DNA from 3 places in the Mesorhizobium sp. M2A.F.Ca.ET.043.05.1.1 genome. Region 1 is predicted to be linked to each of the others. Evidence: predicted binding sites of a transcription regulator. Region 1 holds the regulator's gene; each other region holds the start of a gene.
The links. The regulator LexA, encoded in region 1, represses DNA repair genes until DNA is damaged. The targets are predictions, from matches to a motif close to TGTTCNNNNTGTGTTCNG.
Positions count from the first base shown of each region.

Region 1 (6,881 bases):
CGCCGCATCTGGCTTCGACAAGCCGGATGAACAGATCCGTCATCGCGACGCTCTTCTCGCGCACGGCCGTCATGTCGACTTCGTCCCAGAGATCCAGCGAACCTTTCAGCGCCCGCATCGACAGCACCGGCTGCGTTCCGCACAGGAATCGCCGGATGCCTGAGCCGGCGGCATAACCCTGCTCGAACGCGAAGGGCCGGGCATGGCCCCACCAGCCGCTGAGCGGCTGGCTGATGTCGGGATGATGGCGGGTGGCGGCATAGATGAAGGCCGGCGCGCCGGGCCCGCCATTGAGATATTTGTAGGTGCAGCCGATGGCGAAATCGGCATTCGAGCCGTCGAGATCCACCGGCAGGGCGCCGGCCGTGTGGCAGAGGTCCCAGACGATCAACGCGCCAGCGTCATGGGCCTTGCGGGTCAGGGCCGCCATATCGCGCAACCGGCCGGACTTGTAATTGACGTGGTTGACCAGGATGATCGCGACACGGTCGTCGATCAGTTCCTCGATCGTCGGCGCATCGACGCCTTCGAGCCGCAGCACCGTGCCGGGCCGCGTCGAGGACACCCCCTCCGCCATGTAGAGGTCGGTCGGAAAGCTGTCGCCTTCGGCAACGATCACCGAGCGGTCGGGTCGCATTGCGAGTGCCACATGCAAGACCTTGTAGATGTTGATCGAGGTGGTGTCGCATACCACAGTCTGGCCAGGCGCGGCGCCGATCAGACGCCCGAGCCGGTCGCCCAGCTTGACAGGCATGTCGAACCAGCCGGCGGTGTTCCAGGCGCGGATGAGGTCCTGCGCCCATTCCTGCTTCGCGGCCGTCTCGATCTCGTTGAAGACATTGATCGAAGCGGCGCCCAGTGAATTGCCATCAAGGTATATCACCCCTTCCGGCAGGACGAAGCGATCGCGCAAGGGGCGCAGCGGGTCCGCCGCATCCATCGCCTCGACCTGGGCAAGATCGGGAATTCCCCTCATTGTGCTACCGCCTCCATTTCGGACTCAGGCCGCTACATCCTCCGGCGACCAAGGCGGTTGTCCCATCACCGTCCGCAACCCGGCAAGAACCTTCTGTCCTATGTTAGCTGGTCCATAGACGGCAAAGGCTGAGGATCGGAATCGCAGCCCAGGTTGGCATTTTGAGTTCGTTTCGTTCACGGTACGGCACATGGTTGCGTCAGCTGACTGGATCCCTTCAGCACCTTCGCGACGATGTCGGCTCTCAATTCAGCATAAGGAGAATTGCAAAATCGAGCGGAATCAATGACACAGCCCAACCGGTGGCGGCCGGGCACCGTCCGATGCAACATTCTTTCGCCCACCTTAAGAAATTCATTAAACTTTAAACGGTTGCGGAACACAACTGGAACAGATAGTGTTTGTTCTGGGTTTGTTTTTCTGATTCTGGTTTCGAAACCCGTGGGGGCCGCCAATGCTGACGCGCAAACAACATGAACTCCTGATGTTCATCCATGAACGCCTGAAGGAGAGCGGGATCCCGCCATCCTTCGACGAGATGAAGGAAGCGCTCGACCTCGCCTCGAAGTCCGGCATCCATCGGCTGATCACGGCGCTAGAAGAACGCGGTTTCATTCGCCGGCTACCGAACCGGGCGCGTGCGCTGGAGGTCTTGCGCCTGCCCGACTCGATCGCTCCCGGCCTGAATGCCGCGAAGAAATTTTCGCCAAGCGTCATCCAGGGCGGCCAGGGCAATCTAAGCCGCCAGGTCAAGCCGGCAGCGCCCTCGCGTACGCCGACACCCAGCAATGATGACGACGCCGCTTCAGCGGTGTCCATTCCGGTGATGGGCCGCATCGCCGCCGGTGTGCCGATCGACGCCATCCAGCACCAGACGCATTCGATCTCGGTCCCGCCAGACATGATCATGGGCGGCGAGCACTATGCGCTGGAGGTCAAGGGCGACTCGATGATCGAGGCTGGCATCTTCGACGGCGACACGGTCATCATCCGCAACGCCAGCACGGCAAGTCCGGGCGAGATCGTGGTGGCACTGGTTGACGATGAGGAAGCGACGCTCAAGCGCTTCCGCCGCAAGGGCGCCTCGATCGCGCTGGAGGCCGCCAACCCGGCCTACGAAACCCGCATCTTCGGGCCGGACCGGGTCAAGGTGCAGGGCAAGCTCGTCGGGCTGATCCGCCGCTACTGATCCGGCTGCGAGGGCTTGGCCCTCTCAGGCTTTTCGTAAGGCGGCAGTCCCCTCGCCTCGCGCGCGTACTTCCGCTGCTCGTGCCAGGGCCGGTAAGGCTGCTCGACGGCATATTGGATGGCTGCTCGCGCGGTTGCCGATTGTGGATCGAAGAAGACGGCGGCACTGCCGTCACGCGCCAGTTGGCGCTTGGTGACGACAAGCACGCGCTGATCCCAACAGGGATTGTAGGCCGTCGCATCGTTGATGACGATGAGGTCGGCAAAGCCGCAGGCGGGCCGTGCGCTGTCGCGGTTTTCGGCGAGCGCGACGATCGCGCCGGAAGGATGCCGGCCAATGCAGAGGTCGCCGGTGCAGTAGAAGGGCGAGCCGGGCGGCAGGTCGACCGGGTCGGCGATATCGAGAGCGTCCTTGGCGAATGTCTCGGGCGGCACGATGCCCTCGGCCTTCAGCGCCCGCTTCCAATTGTCAGTGGTGAACTCGTTGGAGCGTTCGCGGTTGACGGCAAGCTCGCCGCCGCCGATCGGCATCGCCACGAGATGCGCGTCCTCCGAGATCAGCACGTCCGGGGTGCGCACATGCGGGATCGCCAGCAGCGCGGCGAGCGCGAAGGGCACAGCGGCGAGCCTCAGCCAGGTGGTGGCCATGGTCGCGATGATGAGCGCGATTGTCGCCAGCAGCACCGACTGGATCGAGATCAATCCCACGGCATCGAGGGGCGAGCGCTCGGAAATCCATGCCGAAATGGCGATCATCGCTGTCAGGCCCTTGCCCATCACATAGAGGAAGGGACCGTCGAAGCCGAACGGCATGGCGAGCGCGCTCAACACGGCGAACGGCATGACGATCAGCGAGACGATCGGCATGACCGCCAGATTGGCGAGCAGGCTGAGCGGCGACACGCGCTGAAAATGCCAGATCGCAAACAGCAATGTCGCGCTGCCGGCGATCAGCGACGTTACGGCCGCGCCGCCCATGCCAACCGCGAGTTTCCGCGACAGGAACGCAAGAAACGAACGCTTCACCGGCGGCGCGGTCGTTTTGCCGGCGCGATAATCGGCAAAGCCGGCATAGGCGCCGACCAGGGCGGCGGTGGCGGCGAAGGACATCTGGAAGCTCGGGCCGACCACTTCATGTGGCGAGACAAGGATGACGGCAATCGCGGAGATCGCCAGGTTGCGCATCGTCAACGCCGCGCGGTCGAAGAGCACGGCGACAAGCATCACCGCAAGCATGATGAAGCTTCGCTCGGCCGCCACCACGATGCCGGAGATGACGAGGTAAGCGGCGATCGAGGCCAGCGCGATCGCCGCGGCGTATTTCTTCACCGGCTGGCGCGACGAGAAATCGGGAAACAGCGCGAAGGCGCCGCGCAGCAGGAACATGATCGTGCCGGCGACCAGTGCCATGTGCAGGCCGGAGATCGAGATGATGTGATAAATGCCGGTCCGTCGCATCGACTCGTTGATCGCTTCCGGAATGCCCGCGCGCACGCCGACAATCAGCGCCGCCGCGATCTCGCCCTCGGACCCGCCGATGCTGCTCCGGATGTGGTCGGCGATCCCTTCGCGCGCGTTTTCCACGGCCGACGCAATGCGCGCTCCGAAGGGTGCCCCCGTTGTCGCCGTCGAAGGCGGAGCTAACAGCTTTGGGTCGCCCAGGAAGAAGCCGCTGCCGCCAATGCCGCTAAAGTAGCTGTCGAAGGAAAAATCATAGCTGTCCGGCCGGACCGGACCGGTCGGCGGCAGCAGCTTGGCATAGCCGGTCAGCATCGATCCGGCGGTCATGCCGGGCGGGATCCTGCGCGCCGACAGCCGAACGCGGTCCGGCGCGTAGCGCAACGTCGGGTGCTCGGTGGATATCAGATCGATGGTCAGCCGCACACGGCCATTGGCCATCGCTTCGGCGGTGACCAGGCGGCCGGTCAGCCGGGTCTGGATTTCGGACCCCAGCATCGGCGTCGCCATCCGCCAGGTCTCCACCTTGGCCGCGAGAAAGCCGAGCGCGCAGAACAGCGATGCCATGAAGACAAGGTGCGCTTTCTGCCAGGAGCGCGACACCGCCGCGCAGACAGCCATCAGAGCCACGGCGGCAAGCGGCCTGTAGAGATCGGGCTCGGTGCTCAGCGAGAAGTAATAGATGACGCCGGCGGCCAGGAACACCGGCACCAGCAGAAAGCCGACGCCGCGGTCGAGCTCAGTGCTGGCAGCGACCGCAACGCTTCGGCGCAGCGCCGGAAGCGAAGCGCGGCCAAACTGTTTGCGGATCCGGCCGCCGACAGCGGTTGGCGAGGCTGGCTGCAGCGCACGACCACCGGGCGGCGGTAACTCGGCGGTCGGATGGAGTTCTGGAAGCGAAAGCGGCGCTTCTTCAGCGGGCTCGGCATGGGCAAACATCAGGCGCTCGCTGACGCCTGCTATCGTTTCCCCGCCCTCCTCCGTGCCCCGGCCACGTCCAGCCATCGGGTCTGCCCCTTGCGCCCCAGACCGCCTATGGTACATGAACGCCGACCGCGCGAAAGCCCGCGCGAAATATGCCGTCTCAGTGCTTCTTCGAGAGTTCCATGTCCGACAAGGTCGTCACCCGTTTTGCTCCCTCGCCCACCGGCTACCTGCACATTGGCGGGGCGCGCACGGCGCTGTTCAACTGGCTCTATGCCAGGCACACCGGCGGCACGATGCTTTTGCGTATCGAGGACACCGATCGCGAGCGCTCAACCGAAGCCGCCACGGCCGCCATTCTCGACGGATTGACCTGGCTTGGCCTTTCCTGGGATGGCGACGCCGTCTCCCAGTTCGAGCGCGCCCCGCGCCATCGCGAGGTGGCCGAGGAGCTCGTGCGCCTGGGCAAGGCCTATTACAGCTATGAGACGCCCGCGGAGCTGGAGGCGATGCGCGAGGCAGCTAGAGCCAAGGGCCTGCCGCCGCGTTACAACGGACAGTGGCGCGACCGCGATCCGTCCGAGGCGCCGGCAGGCGTCAAGGGCGCGATCCGCATCAAGGCGCCGACCGAGGGCGAGACGGTCGTCCATGACCGCGTGCAGGGCGAGGTGCGCTTTCCCAACAAGGATCTTGACGACTTCATCATCCTGCGCTCGGACGGCAACCCGACCTACATGCATGCCGTCGTCGTCGACGACCACGACATGGGCGTCACCCATATCATCCGCGGCGACGATCACCTGACCAACGCCGCGCGCCAGACGGTGATCTACAACGCCATGGGCTGGGCGGTGCCGTCGATGTCGCATATCCCGCTGATCCACGGCGCCGACGGCGCCAAGCTGTCGAAGCGGCACGGCGCGCTGGGCGTCGAGGCCTATCGCGCCATGGGCTATTTGCCGGAAGCCTTGCTCAACTACCTTGCGCGGCTCGGCTGGAGCCATGGCGACGACGAGGTGATGTCGATCAAGGACATGATCGCCTGGTTCGACATCGGCGACGTCAACAAGGGCGCTGCCCGCTTCGACTTCGCCAAGCTCGAGGCGCTGAACGGCGTGCATATGCGCAAGATGGACGATCGCGCGCTGTTCGATATCTTCGTCGCCACTCTGCCCTATCTCGAAGGCGGCCCGGCGCTCGCCGCAAAGCTCGATGACAAGCGAAAGGCGCAGCTGCTTGCCGCCATGCCCGGCCTCAAGGAGCGGGCCAAGACCCTGGTGGAGCTGGTCGACGGCGCGGCCTTCCTGTTTGCCGAGCGGCCACTGCCCCTGGATGAGAAGGCAGCGGGCTTGCTCAGCGCGGATGCGCGCGCGATTCTGCGCGGCGCGCATGGCGCGTTGTCTTCTGTCCAGGGCGAGTGGAGCGCCGCCTCGGCGGAGGCTTCGATCCGCGAGTTCGCGCAGGCTGGCGGATACAAGCTTGGCGCGGTGGCCCAACCACTGAGAGCCGCGCTGACCGGCCGCAGCACATCGCCTGGCGTGTTCGACGTGCTGGCCGTGCTGGGCCGCCAGGAAAGCCTGGCGCGCATTGGAGATCAAATCGATTAGGAGCGGACTGGCCCAAGAAGATTGGCATTGAAAGGTGTGTTTCGCAGTGCAACATTAGGCCTTGGCCCAATCTGGCACGCACCTCCTAAAATGCGGTGGCGAGTTCGCGCATTCCGGTGACTTCGACGTGTCGTTTGCAGGAATTGCCTTGCCGGCATGAGGATACAAAGGGAGTTTGAGAATGAGCGAAGCTGCGACAAAACTGGAACCGGGCAGCAAGGCGCACGAGTCGACCGCCAGGCTCGAACTCGCCGGCAAGACCCATGAATTCAAGGTGCGAAGCGGGTCGACCGGGCCTGACGTCATCGACATCGGCGCGCTCTACAGCACCACCGGCGCCTTCACCTACGACCCCGGCTTCACCTCCACCGCAAGCTGCGAGTCGGCAATCACCTTCATCGACGGCGACGCCGGCATCCTTTTGCATCGCGGCTATCCGATCGACCAGCTTGCCGAGCATGGCGACTTCCTCGAAGTCTGTTACCTCCTTCTCTACGGGGAGCTCCCGACCAAGGCGCAGAAGGAGGATTTCGACTATCGTGTGACGCGCCACACCATGGTGCACGAGCAGATGTCGCGCTTCTTCACTGGCTTCCGCCGCGACGCGCACCCGATGGCCGTCATGTGCGGCGTGGTCGGCGCGCTGTCGGCCTTCTACCACGACTCGACCGACATCTCGGACCCGTACCAGCGTATGGTCGCCTCGATGCGCCTGATCGCCAAGATGC
Region 1 is NZ_CP034446.1:1,560,929-1,567,809, reverse strand. It holds gene kynU (kynureninase) at 1-976, opposite strand, end outside; gene lexA (transcriptional repressor LexA) at 1,431-2,165, shown strand; gene EJ069_RS07475 (ComEC/Rec2 family competence protein) at 2,159-4,627, opposite strand; gene gltX (glutamate--tRNA ligase) at 4,729-6,153, shown strand; gene gltA (citrate synthase) at 6,335-6,881, shown strand, end outside.

Region 2 (6,881 bases), 1.9 Mb from region 1:
CTTGATGGAAGCGGGTTCCCGCTTGCCTTCGATGTTGAGAACGACACCCACCACGACAACTCCCGTCTACATTGACGCGCACGAGCAGCGCGCACCACGGCACCCTTGATCCCGCGCCGACTCTAGGGCGGCACAACCGGACACGGCAAGAGGCGAATTGGCGCGCTCTGCCGACGCTGTGTTTACCCGCACGTTTACACGAACGCCGCAACCTGCGATTTTCGTTCCATGATCGAGCTTGTCCGCACCAATGACGCCGTCGTCATCTCCTTTGTCGAATCGCTGATGCGCGACGCCGGCATCGCCTGTTTCGTCGCCGACCAGAATATGAGCGTGCTGGAGGGGTCGATCGGCCTTTTGCAGAAGCGTGTCATGGTCGACGCCGACAAGGCCGACGTGGCGCGCCGCATCCTCAAGGATGCCGGCATCGAAAACGAGATCCGCCAGAAATAATGGCAGCGACGACCGCCCCAGATACGCCGGCGCACACGGTCGATGCCTTCCATCGCGGCCGCTTCTGGCTGGTGCAGCCTAGCCAGGGCGGTCATCGCGCCGGCATGGACGCCATGATGCTGGCAGCCGCGGTGCCGGCCGGCTTTTCCGGCCGGCTCGCCGATTTCGGCGCCGGCGCCGGCGCCGCCGCCCTTGCCGTGCTGTCGCGCTGCCCGACGGCCCGGGCCGTGCTCGTCGAGCGCTCGACCGAAATGGCTGGGTTCGCCGCCGCCACGCTTTCGCATCCCGGCAATGCGCATCTCGGCGACCGCGCTCGCGTGCTCACGGCCGACGTGACGCTGACCGGCCGAGCGCGCGCTGAGGCCGGGCTCGCCAACAATTCCTTCGACTTCGTCATCATGAACCCGCCGTTCAACGCGGCGCAGGACCGCTCGACGCCCGACGCGCTGCGCCGGCAGGCGCATGTGGCGGAGGACGGGCTGTTCGAGAGCTGGATCAGGAGCGCCGCCGCCGTCGCCAGGCCGCGCGGCGGCCTGGCCGTCATCGCCCGGCCCGAGCAACTGGTCGCCATCCTCGATGCGATCGAAGGCCGCTTTGGCGATGCCGAATTGCTATGCGTGCATCCGCGTCCGGACGCGGCGGCGATCCGCATCGTCGTCAGGGCGGTGCTCGGGGCGCGCGGAAAACTGTCGATCCGCCCGCCGCTCGCCTTGCACGGACCATCCGGCAACGCGCCGACGGAGCGGACGGAAATGATCAACAACGGCCTGGCATCGCTGTACGGCGATTGATCCTGGGCCGGCGATGCGGCATTGCCGTTGGCCGGCGAATGCCTACATGGCAGGCAAGGTGACATCGCGCCCGAAAGACATTACCGACTTGCCTGATCTCACCCTGCTCCTTTGCATCTTGTCCGGAGACACCCGTTCGTGAAACGCCTTTTCAACCGCCTGCTGCCGAAATCCTGGCGCTCGACAGTCGTCACCATTCCGGTCATCCGGCTGCAAGGCACCATCATGGCCGGCGGCGGCCAGTTCCGGCCGAGCCTGTCGCTCGCCTCGACGGCCGGCCTCATCGAAAAGGCGTTCGGCTTCGACGCGCCGGCGGTCGCCATCTCGATCAACTCGCCGGGCGGCTCGCCGGTGCAGTCGCGGCTGATCTTCAAGCGCATCCGCGACCTGGCGGCGGAGAAGAACAAAAAGGTGCTGGTCTTCGTCGAGGATGTCGCGGCTTCCGGCGGCTACATGATCGCGGTCGCCGGCGACGAGATCTTCGCCGACCCGTCCTCGATCGTCGGCTCGATCGGCGTGGTCTCGGCCTCGTTCGGCTTCCCCGAGCTGATGAAGAAGATCGGCGTCGAGCGGCGCGTCCACACCGCCGGCCAGAACAAGGCCGTGCTCGATCCGTTCAAGCCCGAGAAGAAGGAGGACGTGGAGCGGCTGAAGGCTCTGCAGCTCGAAGTGCACGAGACCTTCATCGACCTCGTCAAGGAGCGGCGCGGCTCGAAGCTGAAGGACGACCCCGACCTGTTCACCGGCCTGTTCTGGACAGCCAAGCGCGGCCTCGAGCTCGGCCTTGTCGATGCGCTGGGCGACATGCGCAGCGTGCTCAAGACCCGTTTCGGCGACAAGACGCAGCTCAAGCTGATCAGCGCGCCGCGCGGCCTGTTCGGCCGTTTCGGCCTGTTCGGCTCGCGCTTCTCGGCGTCCGATATCGCCGTTGCCGCCGCAAACGGCGTCCTCGATGCGGCGGAAGAACGCGCGCTGTGGGCGCGCTTCGGGCTTTGAAAAAGCCATGATTGCGTCTAGCATGATCGCTTGACCGACCCATCGGCCGGCCTTGCCGCGAGAACGCGGGAGGAGTTTGGATATGCCGCAGATCATTTTCTTCGCTGTTGTCGGCGCCGCCGCCTATTTCGGCTACCGCGCTTTCGTGCGCGAGGCTGAGCGCGTGACAGCCAAGATCCGGCGCACCGAAAAACAGGCGGCGAACGGCACGATGGGCACGCTGGTCAAGGATCCCAAGACCGGCGAATATCGTCTCGCCAAGGACTGATCCCATCTCGCCAGCAGCCGACATCCTGGAGCCCGGCACAGAGGTCCGGACGTGGCTCGCGCCGGCCAAGATCAATTTGGCGCTGCATGTCACCGGACGGCGCGGCGACGGCTATCATCTCATCGACAGCCTTGCCGTGTTCACCCGCTTCGGCGACCGGTTGGAAATCGAACCGGCGGAGCAGGACGAATTCTCGGTGTCCGGCCGATATGCCGCCGGCCTGCCGCTCGACGACGGCAATCTGGTGGTGAAGGCGCGCGATGCCCTGCGCCGGGAAGCCGGCGCGCAGCGCACGCCGCCGGTCGCCATCCGGCTGGAGAAGAACCTGCCGATCGCCTCGGGAGTCGGCGGCGGCTCCAGCGACGCGGCAGCCGCGCTCAACGGCTTGGCGCGGCTCTGGAAGCTCGATATCGACGAGATTTCGCTGGCCCGGATCGGGCTTTCGCTCGGCGCCGACCTGCCGATGTGCCTGAAGTCGAAGCCGCTGATCGCACGCGGCATCGGTGATGAGGTGTCGCCGCTCCCCGCGTTTCCGGCGCTTGGTCTGGTCCTGGTCAATCCGGGCATCGCCGTCTCGACACCGGACGTGTTCAAGGCGCTCTCCCGTCGCGACAATGACGCGCTGCCGCCGCTGCCGAGGCGCCTCGACTTCCACGCCGTCCGCAACTGGCTGGAATCGACCCGCAACGATCTCGAAGGCGCCGCCAGTTCGATCGAACCTGCGGTGGGCGCGGCGCTCAAAGCGCTCAAACGCGCCGACTCAGCCTTTGCGCGCATGTCCGGCTCGGGCGCCACCTGCTTCGGCCTGTTCGAGACCGGCAATGTGGCCAAGCGCGCGGCGATCGAGATCCGCGCGCGTCATCCCGACTGGTTCGTGGCCGCCACGCGCAGCATGGAGGTGAGCGATGGCGAAGCTTGATGAGAGCCGACCTTTCATTCCGGTGCGCATCGCGGTGCTGACCGTCTCCGACACGCGCAGCCTTGCCGACGACAGGTCCGGCCAGACGCTGGCCGACCGCATCGCGCAAGCCGGCCATGTGCTTGCGGCGCGCGACATCGTCACCGACGACCACGAAAAAATCCGCGACAAGGTCGTCGGCTGGTCGAAGGACGACTACATCGACGTCGTCATCACCACCGGCGGCACCGGTTTCACCGGCCGCGACGTGACGCCGGAGGCGCTGGAGCCGATCTTCGAAAAGCGCATGGACGGGTTTTCGGAAGTCTTCCACCGCATCTCCTACGACAAGATCGGCACCTCGACGATCCAGAGCCGTGCGACCGGCGGCGTCGTCAACGCCACCTTCGTCTTCGTGCTGCCGGGCTCGCCCGGCGCCTGCAAGGACGCCTGGGACGGCATCATCAAGGCGCAGCTCGACTACCGGCACATGCCCTGCAACTTCGTCGAGATCATGCCGCGGCTGGACGAGCACCTCAGGCGCGGCGGCAAGCCTGCCTCTTAAGCAAGCGCAGGCCTCACTTCGGCGGCGCCACCCAGATTTCGGCGTTCAACCGCCTGGTCGCGAGACCGCGAGCCAGGGCCTCCGCACCGCGAGCGCTCTTTGCCAGAGCCGCGGCCTGGCGCTTGCTGATGACGAGACCTTCGGCGAGCGCACGATTACCCGAAAAGACGCGCGCCAGGAAAGGCGCGCGGTCGGCCCGAGCGCGTGAAAAGCGTGCCGGCATGGTCTGCTTTGCCGTGTGCGCGACAACCTCGTCGATCCAGCCTTCGGCCAGCCGGGCGCCGGGCTCCAGAAGCAGCAGCCAATCGCCTTTGGCCTGGCCGATGCCGGCGCCCAGCCCAGCGCTCACATAATGGCAGCCGGCATGCTCGGCCACCCGATGCGTCTGGTCGGTCGAGCCTTGATCGCAGACGATGACGTCGCGCACGACGCCTTCGACCGCGCCGCCGACCAGCGAGGCGAGCGTGCGGGCAAGTCCCTCTTCGTCGTTGCGGGTCTCTATGAGAACGCTGAGCATGCCTAGGCGAATAGCGGAAAGTGCGGCGATGCGCCAGTTGCGCGCGCCAAGCGAAAAAGTTCTTGCTTTGTTCTCATCGGCAAAATAGGAATAGTTTCATGAACAGAGCGATTCGACAGCCTGCCGACAGTCCCTGGGAGAGGGCGAAAATGGAACAGATCGTGCGCGCCGACATTGCCGCTTTCGGAGCGGGCAGAGCCGAGATGGCGAACGCGATGATAGAGCAGAGCGGCATGCGCGTGCGGCCCGACCGCAATCGCGGGCGCTCGGCCGGCATCAACCCGTCCGGCCGGTTCGAGCCGGTCAGCCGGCAAGTCTTCGACGACGGCTGGAACTCGCTGGAGGAGTTGCCGCCGTTCAAGACGGAAGTGCAGGTCGAGAAGCCGCGCACCATCATCACCCGCAACGAGTCGCCCGACATTTCCTTCGACCGTTCGATCAATCCCTATCGCGGCTGCGAGCATGGCTGCGTCTACTGCTTCGCCCGTCCGACGCATGCCTTCATGGGCCTGTCGCCGGGGCTTGATTTCGAATCGAAGCTGTTCGCCAAGCCGGATGCGGCGCGCATGCTGGACCGGGAGTTGTCGAAGCCGGGCTACCAGCCGCGCACCATCGCCATCGGCACCAACACCGATCCTTACCAGCCGATCGAGAAGCAGTACCGGATCATGCGCGAGATCCTCGAGGTGCTGGAGGCGCGCGGACATCCGGTCGGCATCGTGACGAAGTCGGCGCTGGTGACGCGCGACATCGACATCCTGTCGCGCATGGCGGAGCGTGGCCTTGCCAAGGTGGCGCTGTCGGTGACCACGATGGACCGCATGCTGGCCCGCACCATGGAACCGCGCGCGTCGACCCCGACGAAGCGGCTGGAGGCGATCAGGCAATTGTCGGATGCCGGCATCCCGGCCTCCGTGATGGTGGCGCCGATCATTCCCGGCCTCAACGATCCGGAGATGGAGCGCATCCTCGATTCGGCGCGGGCCGCCGGCGCCCGGGAGGCCGGATACGTCATCCTGCGCCTGCCGCTGGAAGTGGCGCCGATCTTCAAGGATTGGCTGTTGCGGCATTATCCGGACCGCTACCGGCATGTGATGTCGCTGATCCGCTCGATGCGCGACGGCAAGGACTACGATTCCGAATGGGGCAAGCGCATGAAAGGCGCCGGACCCTATGCCTGGCAGATCGGCCGGCGCTTCGAGATCGCGGCCAAGCGCCTCGGCCTCAACGTCGAGCGGCGGCAGCTTCGCATCGATCAATTCGTCGCAGGCTCCGGCGCAGGCGAGCAGTTGATGCTGCTGTGAAGATGGCGCCGGCACTGACGGCCGGCGCCAAGCAGTTCCAGGCAAAGCGGTTTTCCGTCTGGAATTGCTCTTGTTTCCAAGAATTCCGTCCGGCCCTTGTCCCCCGGCCGTGAGACGGTGCCCTCCCGGTCCGGCGCCCCACCCGACCCGGAGGGACTTGCGGAGAATCGGAGCCGATGCGAACCTCGCCGCACCATGGCTCGCGCGCGTTCCGATTCTCCGCTTCTCTTTGAAATGGTCGAGAAGCCCGACTTTTCGATCGAGACCAAGGCGATGGCCGACGGGCTGTGGCCGGTCGCCGGCATGGACGAGGCAGGCCGCGGTCCGCTCGCAGGACCGGTGGTGGCCGCCGCGGTGGTGCTCAATCCGGCGAATATCCCGGAAGGCCTCGACGATTCCAAACGCCTCACCCATTTGCAGCGCGAGGCGCTGTTCCTCAAGATCCTTGGCTCGGCGCTCAGCGTCTCGATGGCCTCGATCAGCGCCGAAGGCATCGACAACAGCAACATCCTGAAAGCGAGCCTAGAAGCGATGCGCCGCGCCGCCGCGGGTCTCTCGCTGCAGCCGAAACTCGCCTTGGCCGACGGCCGCGATATTCCGCCCGGTCTCGCCTGCGAAGGCCGCGCGCTGATCAAGGGCGACCAGCGCTCGCAGTCGATCGCCGCCGCCTCGATCGTCGCCAAGGTGATGCGCGACCGCATGATGTGCGGCTGCGGCGGCCATCACGAACACTACGGTTTCGAAGTGCACATGGGCTACGCGACGGTCCGGCACCGCACCGCCATCGAGGCGCATGGCCCAGTGGCAAGGCTGCACCGGACCTCCTTCGCGCCGTTCCGGTTGGGTGGCGCCGAGGTGGTCGAGGAAGAGAGCTTGGCCGGGTTGGAGTAGCATAATCTCCCCCCTTGAGGGGGAGATGGCCGGCAGGCAGAGAGGGTCGCCCCGCGTGAAGCGCCGACCTCCTTCCGCGACAAGCAAATGAAGTCGGCTCTCTACGTGAGACGACCCCCTCTGTCACCTCCGGCGACATCTCCCCCTCAAGGGGGGAGATTATCCACGCCAAACAAAAAAGCCGCCGGGTTGCCCAGG
Region 2 is NZ_CP034446.1:3,435,493-3,442,373, forward strand. It holds gene EJ069_RS16905 (polyprenyl synthetase family protein) at 1-51, opposite strand, end outside; gene EJ069_RS16910 (DUF2007 domain-containing protein) at 229-453, shown strand; gene EJ069_RS16915 (methyltransferase) at 453-1,244, shown strand; gene EJ069_RS16920 (S49 family peptidase) at 1,383-2,240, shown strand; gene EJ069_RS16925 (membrane protein) at 2,323-2,508, shown strand; gene EJ069_RS16930 (4-(cytidine 5'-diphospho)-2-C-methyl-D-erythritol kinase) at 2,534-3,427, shown strand; gene moaB (molybdenum cofactor biosynthesis protein B) at 3,414-3,971, shown strand; gene EJ069_RS16940 (glycosyltransferase) at 3,985-4,488, opposite strand; gene EJ069_RS16945 (PA0069 family radical SAM protein) at 4,638-5,792, shown strand; gene EJ069_RS16950 (ribonuclease HII) at 5,988-6,683, shown strand.
Region 2: a site for LexA is predicted at 4,546-4,563, ahead of EJ069_RS16945 (PA0069 family radical SAM protein). Genes of this name have one in related genera too.

Region 3 (6,881 bases), 3.3 Mb from region 1:
GGACCCGGCCGTCCAGCAGGCGAACGGCATATTGAGCGTCCATGTCGGTCCGGAGGAAATCGTCGCGGGCTTGAGCATCGAATTCGAGGATCACCTCACCGCGCCCGACATCGAAGCCTGCGTCGAGCGCCTGGAGGCGAGACTGAAGAAAGAGATGCCGCAAATCTCCAGGCTCTTCGTCAAGCCGCAGGCGACTGGCACATGGGAGCGGCGGCGCAAGGCCATGGCCGAGGCTTCGGAGGAGGGTTAGGTTCAACACGACAACGAATTTTTTGAGGAGCAAGCCGATGAAGATCGACGGCGGATGCCATTGCGGCGCGATCACCTATGAGGCGGAGGTCGACCCGGAAAAGACCGGAATCTGCCATTGCACGGATTGCCAGCAACTGACGGGAACAGCCTTTCGCGTGACTGTGGGGGCGCCAGAAGAGCATTACCGGATCACCAAGGGCACGCCCAAAGTCTATATCAAGACCGGATCGAGCGGCGCCAAGCGCGCACAAGGCTTCTGCGGCGACTGCGGCTCGCATCTCTATGCGACGTCAGTCGGCGACGGGCCTAAAATCTACGGCATCAGGGTAGGCACAGCGCGCCAGCGCGAGGAGCTCGTTCCGAGAAGGCAGGTCTGGCACCGCTCGGCGCTGCACTGGCTGCCGGAATTCGAAGGCATGACCACAATCGAGGAGCAGTAGGGATCAGTCGCCGTCCTCAACGACTCGCAGCCTGAGCTGTCCCGTCTTGGAGTCCGCCACCCGCGCGCCCCCTTCGGCCTTCGCCGGGCGCGGCGCCTCGGTCTCGCCCTCGGCGAATTCCAGCGCCTCGATCTTCTGGCCGCGCTTGGTGACCTTCGACGTCGAGACCAGAATGTCGTCGATGTCCTTGGCCGCCTGGCCGAAATGCGTCTGCAGCCGCCGCACCCGCTCGTCGACCCTGGCCACATCCTCCATCAGCCGGATGACCTCGCCTTGGATCAGATGCGCCTGCTCGCGCATGCGGGCGTCCTTCAGGATCGCCTGAATCACTTGGATCGACAGCATGAGCAGCGAGGGCGAGACGATGACGACGCGGGCGCGGTGCGCCTTCTGCACCACCGCTTCGAAATTCTCGTGGATCTCGGCGAACACCGATTCCGACGGCACGAACATGAAGGCGGTGTCCTGCGTCTCGCCCTGGATCAGGTATTTTTCCGCGATATCGCGGATATGCACCTCGATGTCGCGCCGAAAGGCCTGCGCCGCCACCTTCTGCATGTCGGCGCCCTCGGCGGCGCGGATAGCGTTCCACGCTTCCAGCGGGAACTTGGCGTCGATGGCCAGCATCGGCGCGCCGTTGGGCATTCGCACCAGGCAGTCGGGGCGGCTGCCATTGCTGAGGCTGGCCTGGAACTCATAGGCGCCGTGCGGCAGCCCGTCGGCGACGATCGCTTCCATGCGCGATTGGCCGAAGGCGCCGCGCGTCTGCTTGTTGGAGAGGATCGCCTGCAGCTGCACGACCTGGCCGGCCAAGGATTGGATATTGCCCTGCGCGGTATCGATCACCGCCAGCCGCTCCTGCAGCTTGGCCAGGCTTTCATGCGTCGACTTGGTCTGCTCGGCCATGGTCTGGCCGATGCGGCCGGTCATGGCGTCGAGCCGTTGCCCGAGCGATTGCGTGAGCTCCGCCTGCCTGGCGCCGAACACGTCGGCGATCGCGCCCATGCGCCCCTGCATCTCGGCCTGCGCCTGCATGATGTCGGCCATCCGCGCCTCGGTGTCACGGGCATGGTCGGCCGCTTCCGCCGCGGCGACCGAGCGCGCCTTGGCGGCGCGCCACAGGGCGATGACGAGCGCGGCGAACAGCACGACGAACAGGACAGTGGCGATACCAAGCGCCTGGCCGAGCGTGACCGTGGTGGCGCCGAGCCGCGCGACCGGTTGCGAAAGGATGGAGGTCATGTCGTTCATGTGCGCAGCATAACCGATTCGCATCGCCGGCACAGATCAAAACGTGAACAGGGAAAAGCTGCCCCCGTTGACGCTTCTCCAGCGAAGTCTTAGGTGAGACGCCATGTCGATCAAGCCGCTCATCATTCTTCCCGATCCCATCCTGCGCCAGGTTTCCAAGCCGGTCGAGCGCGTCGATGCCGATTTGCGCAAGCTTGCCGGCGACATGCTGGAAACCATGTATGACGCGCCGGGCATCGGCCTTGCGGCGATCCAGATCGGCGAGCCGCGTCGGCTGCTGGTCATCGACCTCGCCAAGGAAGGCGAGGAGCCTCAGCCGCATGTCTTCATCAATCCCGAAGTGCTCGAGAGTTCCGACCAGCGTTCCGTCTATGAGGAAGGCTGCCTGTCGATTCCCGATTATTATGCCGAGGTCGAGCGCCCGGCTTCCGTGCGGGTGAAATATCTCGACCGCGACGGCAAATTGCAGGAGATACAGGCGGAAGGCCTGATGGCCACCTGCCTGCAGCATGAGATCGACCACCTCAACGGCGTGCTGTTCATCGACCACATCTCGAAGCTGAAGCGCGACATGGTGGTGCGCAAGTTCAAGAAGCTCGCCAAGGACAAGGCGCCGGGCAAGATGGTGGGCTGAGGGCCGTTTCGGCCGCGCGAGCGCCTGAGCCTCCCGCAAAACAGGATCGCAGGACCTCATGCCGCTTCGCGTCATCTTCATGGGCACGCCGGATTTTTCCGTGCCGACCCTGCGCGCCATCGCCGAGGCCGGTCACGAGATCGCGGCCGTCTACACGCAGCCGCCGCGTGCCGCCGGTCGACGCGGGTTGGAGCTGACGCCTTCCCCAGTGCAGCGCGAGGCCGAGCGGCTGGGCTTGGACGTGCGCACGCCCACGTCGCTGAAGGGCGAAGCCGCGCAGGTGGCTTTCGCGGCCCTTCGTGCCGATGTCGCCATCGTCGTCGCCTATGGATTGCTGCTGCCGAAAGCCATTCTGGACGCGCCGCGGCTCGGCTGCCTGAACGGCCATGCCTCGCTTTTGCCACGCTGGCGTGGTGCTGCTCCCATCCAGCGCGCCATCATGGCCGGCGATAGGGAAACCGGCATGATGGTCATGAAGATGGAAGAGGGTCTGGACACCGGGCCGGTGGCTTTGGTTGAAAAAGTGGCCATCGCACCCGATATGACGGCCGGCGAATTGCATGACCGCCTGATGGTTCAGGGCGCCTCGCTGATGGTCGAGGCGCTCGCGCAGTTGGGGATAAATTGTCTGACATTTACCCCGCAGGCGGCGGAAGGGGTGACCTACGCCGGAAAGATCGATAAATCGGAGACACGCGTAGACTGGACGCGGCCTTCTGGCGAAGTCCACAATCACATTCGCGGCCTCTCGCCCTTTCCGGGCGCGTGGTGCGAGGTCGAAATTGGCGGCCGCATGGAGCGGCTGAAACTGCTTCGCTCGACGCTCTCGGATGGCGTCGGCGAGTCGGGAGGAATTCTCGATGACCGGCTGACGGTCGCCTGCGGATCGGGCGCGGTCAGGCTGGTCGAAGTTCAACGGGCGGGCGGAAGGCCCGCCGCCGCGCAGGAGTTCTTGCGCGGAGCCAAGATCGAAAAAGGAACGAAACTGACATGAGCATGATGTCGATACGCGCGGCGACGCCGCGGGATCGCGAGGCGATCCGCCTCGTCGAAGAACATGCCTTCGGCCAGCAGGCGGAAGCCGGGTTGGTCGATGCCCTGGTCACCGGCGGTGACGCCGTCGTCGAGCTGGTTGCCGAGGAGGACGGCCAGGTCGTCGGCCACATCCTGTTTTCCAGGCTTTACGTGCAGAATGGCGGCAAGCGTTTCGCCGCCGTCGCGCTGGCGCCGCTGGCGGTCGAGCCCTCCTTCCACGGCACCGGCATTGGCGGTGCGCTGATCCGCGAGGCGCATATCCGCCTCAAGGAAGCCGGCGAGACGCTGGCAGTTGTCCTGGGCGATCCGGTCTATTATGGCCGCTTCGGCTACACCCATGGCCGCGCCGCAAAGTTCGACAGCGAGTATCAGGGCGAGGCGCTGCAGGCGCTGGCCTGGGGTGACGCCCCCGAGACCGGCAGGCTGGTCTACGCTTCCGCTTTCACCGCCTTGGCCGCCTAGGCTAAGGCAAAGCACAAGCTGGCATGCCGCGTTTTCGGCTCGATATCGAATATGACGGCAGCCAGTTCGCGGGCTGGCAGCATCAGGCCGACCAGCCCTCGGTGCAGCAGGCGATCGAGCAGGCGATCGAAAAGTTCTGCGGCGAAGACCTGAGAATACGGGCCGCCGGCCGCACCGATGCCGGCGTGCACGCCACCGCCCAGGTGGCGCATGTCGATCTTGCCAAAGCGTGGTCGGGCGACAAGGTGCGCGATGCGGTGAATGCCCATCTGCAGGCGGCCGGCGCGCGCGTCGCCATCCTCAAGGCGGCGGTCGTCGCCGACGATTTCGACGCGCGCTTTTCCGCCACCGGCCGCCACTATCTCTACCGCATCCTCAACCGCCGCGCGCCGGCGGCGCTGGAAAAGGGCAAGGTCTGGTGGGTGCCGAAGCGGCTCGACGCCGAGGCCATGCACGAGGCGGCGAAAGTGCTGCTCGGCAAGCACGACTTCACCACCTTCCGGTCGACCCAGTGCCAGGCCGAAAGCCCGGTCCGCACGCTTGACCGCCTCGACGTCAGCCGCGATGGCGATTTCATCGAGGTGCGCAGCTCGGCGCGCTCCTTCCTGCACAACCAGGTTCGCTCGATGGTGGGCTCCTTGCGGCGCGTCGGCGACGGTTCCTGGCGCGCGGCCGATCTCAAGGCGGCGCTCGAAGCGCGCGACCGAGCAGCCTGCGGCCAGGTGGCACCGCCGGACGGGCTTTTTCTCGTCGGCGTCGATTATCCGAAAGAGACATGATCCCGAACCATCGGCCCGGAAGACCCTGAGCAGGGCAGTCGGCGGCAGGCACCTGACCGGCCCAACCTGTCAAGCGCGACGCCGGCCGACTGTTCGTGGCCCAAATATCATCCCGTCCTCCCGTGCAGCAGGTCGAGCCGCCGCAACAATTCCGTCGGCACCTGCTCGGCGGTGCGCGACGCGCCAGCGAAGATCGTGCCGCTGTTGCCGTCCAGCGTGATCACCGCGCCGGGGTCGAGCCATTCGTCGTCGAAACCGATCCGGCCGCCGGGCTCGTCGATGCGCATGGCCTCGCAGCCGACGAGACAGACCTTGCCGAGCTGCCGCGCCACCACGGCCGCGTGGGACGTGCGCGCGCCGTGCCGGGTGAGCAGGCCCCGCACGCGGTCGATCAGCGCGACGTCATGCGTCTCGGCGTTGTCCCGTGCCAGGATCGCCGGTTTTCCCGCCGCCTCGGCCGCCGCGACCTGCTCCTCGTTGAGTGCGACCACGCCGCTGGCGACGCCGCTGGAGGCGGTCGCGGCATGGCCGAGCGTCGCTGCCGCCGCGCCGTCCTCGGCCACGATGACGCGCGTGGTCAGCGCGGCCGCGTCGAGGCCGGCGGTGCGGCTGCGCGCGGTGTCGCGGTCGATCAACCCTTCGTCCGCCATGTCGAGAGCGATGCGGGCCGCCGCCTGGGGCGTGCGCTTGCCTTCGCGGGTCTGCAGCAGGAAGAGCTTGCCGTCCTCGACGGTGAACTCGAAATCTTGCATGTCGCCGAAATGTCGCTCGAGCGCCTTGGTCGCCTCGACCAGTTCCTTCCAGACGCGCGGAGCGATCGCGGCCAGCCGGTCGTGGCCCTGCGCGCTGCGCCGGCCGCTGACCACGTCCTCGCCCTGCGCGTTGAACAGGAAATCGACCCAGGGGGCAGGATCGCCGTCGCTGGGATTGCGGGTGAAGCCGACGCCGGCCCCGGACAGCCCGCCCGCGTTGCCGAACACCATCCGCTGGACCGTCACCGCGGTGCCCATGCCATGGCTCAATCCGCGCATCTCGCGATAGGCGACGGCCTTGGCGCTCGACCAGGAGCGGAACACCGCCGCGATCGCCGCCTGCAACTGCGCCACGGCGTCCTGTGGAAAGGCCTCCTGCGTCAGCCGCAGGTAGGTTTCCAGATGCCGCTGCGCGAGATCGCGCAGCGCGGCGAAGTCCAGCGCGCGCTCATCCTCGCCCATGCGCACCTGATCGAGATCGGCCTCGAACGCGGCCGCTTCGATGCCAGCCACCACCTCGCCATAGCCGGCTATCAACCGGCGATAGGCATCCCAGGCCAGCCGCGGATTGCCGGTCGATCGGATCAGCCCCGGCAGCGTCGCGTCGGTGAGGCCGATATTGAGCAGTGTCTCCATCATCCCCGGCATCGACACTGGTGCCCCGGAGCGGACGGACAGGAGAAGCGGCCGGCGCGGATCGCCGAAGCGCAGCCCGGTCGCGGCTTCGAGATGCGTCAACGCATCGCGCCAGAGCGCGGGCGTGACCGCTTCCGGATGGGCGCAGAGGTTGGTGCCCAGCACGAAAGCCGGCGGCACGTTCAGCCCAAGCGCCGCCATCCGCGCGAGATTATAGGCCTTGAAGCCCATCGTCTCGGGCGATGCCGCCTTGGCGAGCGGCGCGCCGGGCACGATGAGGCCAGCCGCTCCTTGTGCCGGAATGCCCATCGATGCGTCGTTCACGCCCGTCTCCCCTGATGGTCCGCGCCGACCCGCGTGAAGACCAGACCGCGCATTGCGTAGCCGGTGCGCAGCAGCGCGTCGGTGGATGCCTCCAGCGCGGCCGCGAAATCGGTGCCGAGGCTGAGCGCGGCGGCGTCCGATACGTGGCGCACGAACAGCCGCCTGACATCGCGGGTCAGCGCGTCGCAAAGCTTCTCGGCATTGACCACCCGCCAGCAGGCGGCCAGGAATTCATCCTGATCCTCCGCAAGGCTCGCTTCGTTGAGCGTGCGCGCCACGGCAAGCGCCTTGACGTGATCCTGTGCCGCGTCGAGCA
Region 3 is NZ_CP034446.1:4,975,810-4,982,690, reverse strand. It holds gene EJ069_RS24055 (cation diffusion facilitator family transporter) at 1-250, shown strand, start outside; gene EJ069_RS24050 (GFA family protein) at 288-692, shown strand; gene EJ069_RS24045 (DNA recombination protein RmuC) at 696-1,943, opposite strand; gene def (peptide deformylase) at 2,047-2,577, shown strand; gene fmt (methionyl-tRNA formyltransferase) at 2,636-3,571, shown strand; gene EJ069_RS24030 (N-acetyltransferase) at 3,568-4,074, shown strand; gene truA (tRNA pseudouridine(38-40) synthase TruA) at 4,098-4,853, shown strand; gene EJ069_RS24020 (PEP/pyruvate-binding domain-containing protein) at 4,961-6,565, opposite strand; gene EJ069_RS24015 (DUF47 family protein) at 6,562-6,881, opposite strand, start outside.
Region 3: a site for LexA is predicted at 1,976-1,993, ahead of EJ069_RS24045 (DNA recombination protein RmuC). Genes of this name have one in related genera too.